DNA from 2 places in the Microbacterium sp. Bi98 genome. Region 2 is predicted to be linked to the other one. Evidence: predicted binding sites of a transcription regulator. Region 2 holds the regulator's gene; the other holds the start of a gene.
The links. The regulator HrcA, encoded in region 2, represses chaperone genes, less so after heat shock. The targets are predictions, from matches to a motif close to TTNGCACTCGNNNNNNNCGAGTGCNAA.
Positions count from the first base shown of each region.

Region 1: groL (chaperonin GroEL) is a predicted target of HrcA. The motif match lies at 2,037-2,063, and genes of this name have one in related genera.

Region 1 is NZ_CAKKLK010000001.1:239,900-243,298, reverse strand. It holds gene LQZ85_RS01170 (DUF2332 domain-containing protein) at 70-1,062, shown strand; gene LQZ85_RS01165 (DUF3263 domain-containing protein) at 1,072-1,329, shown strand; gene LQZ85_RS01160 (LytR C-terminal domain-containing protein) at 1,399-1,977, shown strand; gene groL (chaperonin GroEL) at 2,100-3,399, shown strand, end outside.
Region 2 is NZ_CAKKLK010000003.1:202,786-206,184, forward strand. It holds gene hemW (radical SAM family heme chaperone HemW) at 1-668, shown strand, start outside; gene hrcA (heat-inducible transcriptional repressor HrcA) at 775-1,806, shown strand; gene dnaJ (molecular chaperone DnaJ) at 1,846-2,961, shown strand; gene LQZ85_RS07665 (16S rRNA (uracil(1498)-N(3))-methyltransferase) at 2,976-3,399, shown strand, end outside.

The DNA.
Region 1 (3,399 bases), on a different contig from region 2:
CGGTCCTCCTGGGGGTCTGATCCATTCTCTCGCGTTCAGAGGCGCTCGGCGCCACGAGACAATGGATCCATGACGGATGCCGTGCAGCAGCGCTACGCGCGTTTCGCCGAGCAGGAGGCGCCGGGGCGCAGCGACCTGTATGTCGAGTGGGCCGACGGTGTCGCCGCCGACTCCGAGGTACAGGGCGTGCTCGCGCGGATTCCGGAGAACAGACGGCAGCCCCCGCTCGTGTTCGCGGTGACACGGATGCTGGGCGCCGGCCTCGTCGGCTACGGCGCCTGGCGGTCGTTCGTGATCGCGCGCGCCGATGAGATCGTGGCCGAGTGCAGCGGCCGGCGCCTGCAGACGAACGAACCTCTGCGTCTCGCGCCGCTTCTGCCCGCGCTGTCGGAGATCGACGGCCCGATCGCGCTGCTCGAGGTCGGAGCCTCCGCAGGACTGTGCCTCTATCCGGACAGGTACTCGTATCGCTTCGTGGGCGCGGACGGGCGGCTGCGCGCGTCGCTCGACCCCGCGGACGGCCCCTCCACCGTGATCCTCGAGAGCCGTGTCGACGGAGCCCTCCCGCCGATGCGGATGCCCGATGTGGTGTGGCGAGCCGGCATCGACCTCGCGCCGCTCGACGCGCGAGACGAGCGTGACCGGCGCTGGCTGCTGGGTCTGGTGTGGCCGGGGGAGGAGGGGCGCGAGCAACGGGTGTCGGCGGCGCTCGACATCGCGGCATCCGCCCCTCCCCACCTCGTCGCAGGCGACGCGCTCGAGCAGATCGACGAGCTCGCCGCCGAGGCGCCCCGCGGCGCCGCCCTCGTCGTCACGACTCCCGGCGTGCTGGTGCACATTCCCCGGGAGGCCCGTGAAGCCCTCGTCGACCGCATCCGGGGACTCGGCGCGCGCTGGCTGACCATCGACCCTCCCGCGCTCCTCGACGCCTGGGATCCGCCCGTCGTCGCCGCGGAGTGGCCCGGTTTCGTCGTGGCGCTCGACGGGCAGGTGCGCGCAGCCGCCGACCCACTCGGGCGATGGTGGGAGTGGCGTGCCGGAATCGGCGGGGCGGCGACCTAATCTGATCTCATGCTGGGAGAGCTGAGCGAGCGCGATCGTGCGATCCTCGCGCTGGAGACCGCGTGGCCGCGCCACGGCGGCGCGAAAGAGGAGACCATCCGCGCCCAGCTGGGTATGAGCGCCGCGCGCTACTACCAGCTCCTCGGACGTCTGATCGAGTCGGAGGCCGCCCTCGAGTACGACCCGATGCTGGTGCGTCGGCTGCGGCGCATCCGCGACTCGAGATCATTCCAGAGAGCCGCTCGCACGCCCGGTTTCGTCGGCTGACTCGCGCGTCCGCCACGCGCCGACGGCGCTCGATGCGGATACAGAGGTCGGTGCCGTTAGCATCGAGGGGTGTCAAAGCCCAGCCGAGATCGATTCGACGACGTCCCCCGATCATCCGGACGCGTCGGAGCGCATCGCGCCGAAGCCCCGGGGATGAACGGCTGGGTCGTGCTCCTCTGGTCTTTCGTGGCCGCTCTGGTGCTCATCATCGGCGGCATCTTCGGCTCGCTGGTGGTGATGGGGCGCATCAGCCTCTTCCCGGAGGCCGTCCCCACGGCCAGTCCTGCACCCGTCGAGACCGGAGTCGTCGACGTCACCTACTCGGTGATGATCCTCAACGCATCCCCGGACGAGGGGCTCGACGAGCAGATGCGCGACGTCCTGATCAACAACGGCTGGGCAGCGGACGTCGTGTTCGCGACCGACAGCGCGAGCCAGGACTTCTCGACGACGACGGTCTACTACGTCGCCGACGAGGACGAGCTCGCGGCCATCGGCCTCGCGAACCTCATCGGCGGAGCGCAGGTGGAGCAGAGCGATTTCTACACCGATCTGAACGACACCGGCGCGAAGCAGCTCACGGTGGTCATCGGACTCGATCGCGCGACCACCGCTCCCGAGACTCCCGCAGACACCCCTGCCCCGTAGAGCGCCGCGCGGTCCCTCCCCGCAGCTTGCACTCGATGGGGTCGAGTGCCAGAATGGCGTTAGCACTCTCTCACTCTGAGTGCTAAACCCAACGTCTACGTCCAGGAGGGACGACAAAACTCATGGCAAAGATCATCGCTTTCGATGAGGAGGCCCGCCGCGGCCTCGAGCGCGGCCTCAACATTCTCGCCGACGCCGTCAAGGTGACGCTCGGCCCGCGCGGTCGCAACGTCGTGCTGGAGAAGAAGTGGGGCGCCCCCACGATCACGAACGACGGCGTCTCCATCGCCAAGGAGATCGAGCTCGACGACCCGTACGAGAAGATCGGTGCGGAGCTCGTCAAGGAGGTCGCCAAGAAGACCGACGACGTCGCCGGTGACGGAACCACCACCGCCACGGTGCTCGCCCAGGCTCTGGTCCGCGAGGGTCTGCGCAACGTCGCAGCCGGCGCAGACCCGATCTCGCTGAAGCGCGGCATCGAGAAGGCCGTCGCGGCCATCACCGAGGAGCTCCTCGCCAGCGCGAAGGAGATCGACTCCAAGGAGCAGATCGCTGCGACCGCTTCGATCTCGGCTGCTGACCCCGCCATCGGCGAGCTCATCGCCGAGGCGATCGACAAGGTCGGCAAGGAGGGCGTCGTCACCGTCGAGGAGTCGCAGACCTTCGGCACCGAGCTCGAGCTCACCGAGGGCATGCGGTTCGACAAGGGCTACCTGAACCCGTACTTCGTGACGGACCCGGAGCGCCAGGAGGCTGTCTTCGAAGACGCCTACATCCTCATCGCGAACCAGAAGATCTCGAACATCAAGGACCTTCTGCCCATCGTCGACAAGGTGATCCAGGACGGCAAGGAGCTCGTCATCATCGCCGAGGACGTCGAGGGCGAGGCTCTCGCGACTCTCGTGCTCAACAAGCTCAAGGGCATCTTCAAGTCGGTCGCCGTCAAGGCACCCGGCTTCGGCGACCGCCGCAAGGCGCAGCTGCAGGACATCGCGATCCTCACCGGTGGTCAGGTCATCACCGAAGAGGTCGGCCTGAAGCTCGAGAACGCCACGCTCGACCTGCTGGGTCGCGCTCGCAAGGTCATCGTCACCAAGGACGAGACCACGATCGTCGAGGGTGCCGGAGAGGCAGACCAGATCGAGGGTCGCGTCACGCAGATCCGTCGCGAGATCGAGAACACCGACAGCGACTACGACCGCGAGAAGCTGCAGGAGCGCCTCGCCAAGCTTGCAGGTGGCGTCGCCGTCATCAAGGCGGGCGCGGCAACCGAGGTCGAGCTCAAGGAGCGCAAGCACCGCATCGAGGACGCCGTCCGCAACGCGAAGGCAGCCGTCGAGGAGGGCATCGTCCCCGGTGGTGGCGTCGCGCTGATCCAGTCCGGCACCAAGGCTCTCGACGCTCTCTCGCTCTCGGGCGACG
Region 2 (3,399 bases):
GCCTCGCCGTGAGCGTGGACCTCATCTACGGCGCCCCCGGTGAGTCGATCGGTGATTGGGAGGCGTCGCTCGATGCGGCGCTCGCACTCGAGTCGGACCACATCTCGGCGTACGCGCTGATCATCGAGGACGGCACGAAGCTCGCGCGACAGATCCGCCGAGGCGAGGTGCCGGCGCCGGACGACGACCTGCAGGCCGACATGTACGAGCTCGCCGATGCGCGTCTCGCAGCGGCGGGCTTCGACTGGTACGAGATCAGCAACTGGTCTCGCTCGCCCGAGCAGCGTTCGCGGCACAATCTCGCCTACTGGCAGGGGAGCGACTGGTGGGGATTCGGTCCCGGCGCGCACAGTCACGTCGCCGGCCTGCGGTGGTGGAACGTCAAGCATCCGGCCGCGTATGCACAGCGGCTCGCCGCAGCGGAGTCTCCCGCCGCCGGCACGGAGCGGCCGGACGAGCAGTCGACGACGCTCGAGCGCATCCTGCTGCTGAGTCGCATCCGCGAGGGCATCGCCGTCAGCGACCTCGCCGCGGACAAGAGGACACGCGTCGCGGGTCTGATCGCGGATGGGCTCGTCGACCCGGCCGCTGCCGTTCGCGGACGCGTGCAGCTCACACTGCGGGGGCGCCTGCTCGCCGATGCCGTCGTGCGTGAGCTCACCGACTGATCGGCGACCGCTGAGTCCGGACATCGTGCCGGATCAGCACGTGGTCGGCGTCGGCGGGTAGAATTGGCACTCGTAGCCAGTGAGTGCCAAGAGGGAGGGAGTTGCGATGGTCAGCGAAAGAGGCCTCCAGGTTCTCCGCGCGATCGTGCAGGACTACGTCGAGACCCATGAACCCGTCGGCAGCCGATCGATCGTCGACCGCTACTCCTTCGGCGTGTCCGCGGCGACGATCCGCAACGACATGGCACTGCTCGAAGACGAAGAGCTGATCGCCGCCCCGCACACCTCCTCCGGTCGCGTCCCCACCGACAAGGGCTACCGCGTGTTCGTGGATCATCTCGCCCAGCTGCGGCCGCTGTCGGTCGCGCAGCGCACGGCCATCGAGTCCTTCCTCACCGCTCCCTCCGACCTCGACGACCTGATGGTGCGCACGGTCCGAGTGCTCACGCAGCTCACGGGGCAGGTCGCGCTGGCGCAGTACCCGTCATTCGCGCGCGCGCATCTGACGCATCTCGAACTCGTGGCGCTGGCGCCGAATCGTCTGCTCATCGTGCTCGTCACCGACGCGGGCGGCGTCTCGCAGCGCATCGCCCCGCTGCCCGTCGACGTCGACGACGCCGACATGGCGCTGCTGCGTGCTCGTCTCTCCGCCCTGATCACGGGCCGGGCGGTGAGCGACGCCGCTGAGCGGCTGCAGGCGCTTCTCGCGGACGACGCACACAGTCATGACGTCGTATTGCGCGCTCTCGCGACGATCGTCATCGACGAGCTCGGCGCCTTCCGTCAGGAGCGCCTGGTGATGGCCGGAGCAGCGACTCTGGCTCGACGCGAGCAGGACTTCCGCGGCAGCATCCACCCTCTGCTCGAGGCGATCGAGGAGCAGGTGACGCTGCTGCGGCTGATGAGCGAGATGGAGGCGGACTCCCACGGTCTCGCCGCCAGCATCGGCACCGAGAACGCGTCCTTCGGCCTCGGCGAGGCATCGATCGTGGCCAGCAACTACGCCGCCCCCAGCGGCACGGCGCGAGTCGGCGTGATGGGGCCGACGCGCATGGACTATCCGAGCAATCTCGCGGCGGCGCGGGCCGTGGCCCGCTATCTGTCTCGGATGCTCGACGAAGACGAGGCGGCCCGCTGACGCGGCCGCCCAGAGAACAGCACACGCAGAAGGGCCATTGTGGCAGACCACTACGAGGTACTCGGCGTCTCTCGTGACGCCTCCACCGACGAGATCAAGAAGGCGTACCGACGCCTCGCTCGTCAGCTCCACCCCGATGTGAATCCGGGTGAGGACGCGGCCGAGCAGTTCAAGCTCGTCACGCATGCATACGACGTCCTGAGCGACGACGATTCCCGTCGCCGCTACGACATGGGCGGCGGAGACGGCGCCGCCGGCAACTTCCAGGGCTTCGGCGGCTTCGGGGACATCTTCGAGACCTTCTTCGGCGCGGGCCAAGGCGGCGGCAGGGGCGCGCGTCCGCGGTCACGCCGCGAACGGGGACAGGACGCCCTCGTCCGGGTGACCCTCGATCTCGGCGACGTCGTCTTCGGTGCGCACCGCGACATCGAGGTCGACACGGCCGTGCTGTGCGAGACGTGCAACGGCTCGTGCTGCCAGGAGGGCACGTCGCCCGTCACCTGTGACATCTGCGGCGGCTCCGGACACGTTCAGCGTCAGGTGCGGAGCCTGCTCGGCAACGTCGTGACCTCTCAGCCCTGCGGCACCTGCGAGGGCTACGGCACGACGATCCCGTATCCGTGCGGCACCTGCGGCGGCCAGGGGCGGGTGCGCTCGCGTCGCACCGTCTCGCTCGACATCCCCGCCGGCGTCGAGACCGGGCTGCGCCTGCAGCTGCCGGGCTCTGGCGAGGTCGGCAAGGCGGGTGGCCCGAACGGCGACCTGTACGTCGAGGTCACCGTGAACCCGCACCCGTCTTTCAGCCGCGACGGCGACGACCTGCTGGCGACGCTGGAGGTGTCGATGCCGGATGCGATCCTCGGCACCGAGACCACGATCCAGGGTCTCGACGGCGAGGTCGATCTCGAGATCCGCTCGGGCGTCCAGTCCGGCGACGTGCTGACGATCAAGGGCCGCGGCATCACGCCGCTGCGGGGCAACCAGCGCGGCGACCTCCGCGTCGGCGTGCAGGTGGTCACTCCGACCCGGCTCGACTCCGCGCAGCGCGCGCTCATCGAGGACTTCGCGAAGAAGACCAAGGCACCGGGCCCGCAGCTGGCGCAGTTCCAGCAGGGGCTGTTCTCGAAGCTCCGCGACCGCTTCCGTTCGCACTGATCCGGACGGCGCTCATGGCACTCCACTTCCTCGTCGAGAACTCCTCGGATGCAGCGGTCGGCGACCTCGTGTCGCTCACCGGCGCCGAGGCGAAGCACGCCGCCGTCGTCCGACGGCTCCGCGTCGGCGAGGCGGTGACGGTCGGCGACGGCTCGGGGGTGTGGCTGACCGGCGTCGCCGAAGAGGTGTCTCCGTCCCGCGTCGACGTGCGCGTGGCCGAGCGATCGGTCCACCCCGCGCCCAGCCCTCGCATCGTGCTCGTGCAGGCTCTCGCGAAGGGCGATCGCGACGAGCTCGCCGTGCAGGCGGCATGCGAGCTCGGCGTCGATGAGATCGTGCCGTGGCAGGCGAGCCGAAGCGTGTCCCGATGGGATGGTCCCAAGGCCGTCAAGGGGCGCGAGCGGTGGGCGACGATCGTCCGCGAGGCGGCGAAGCAGG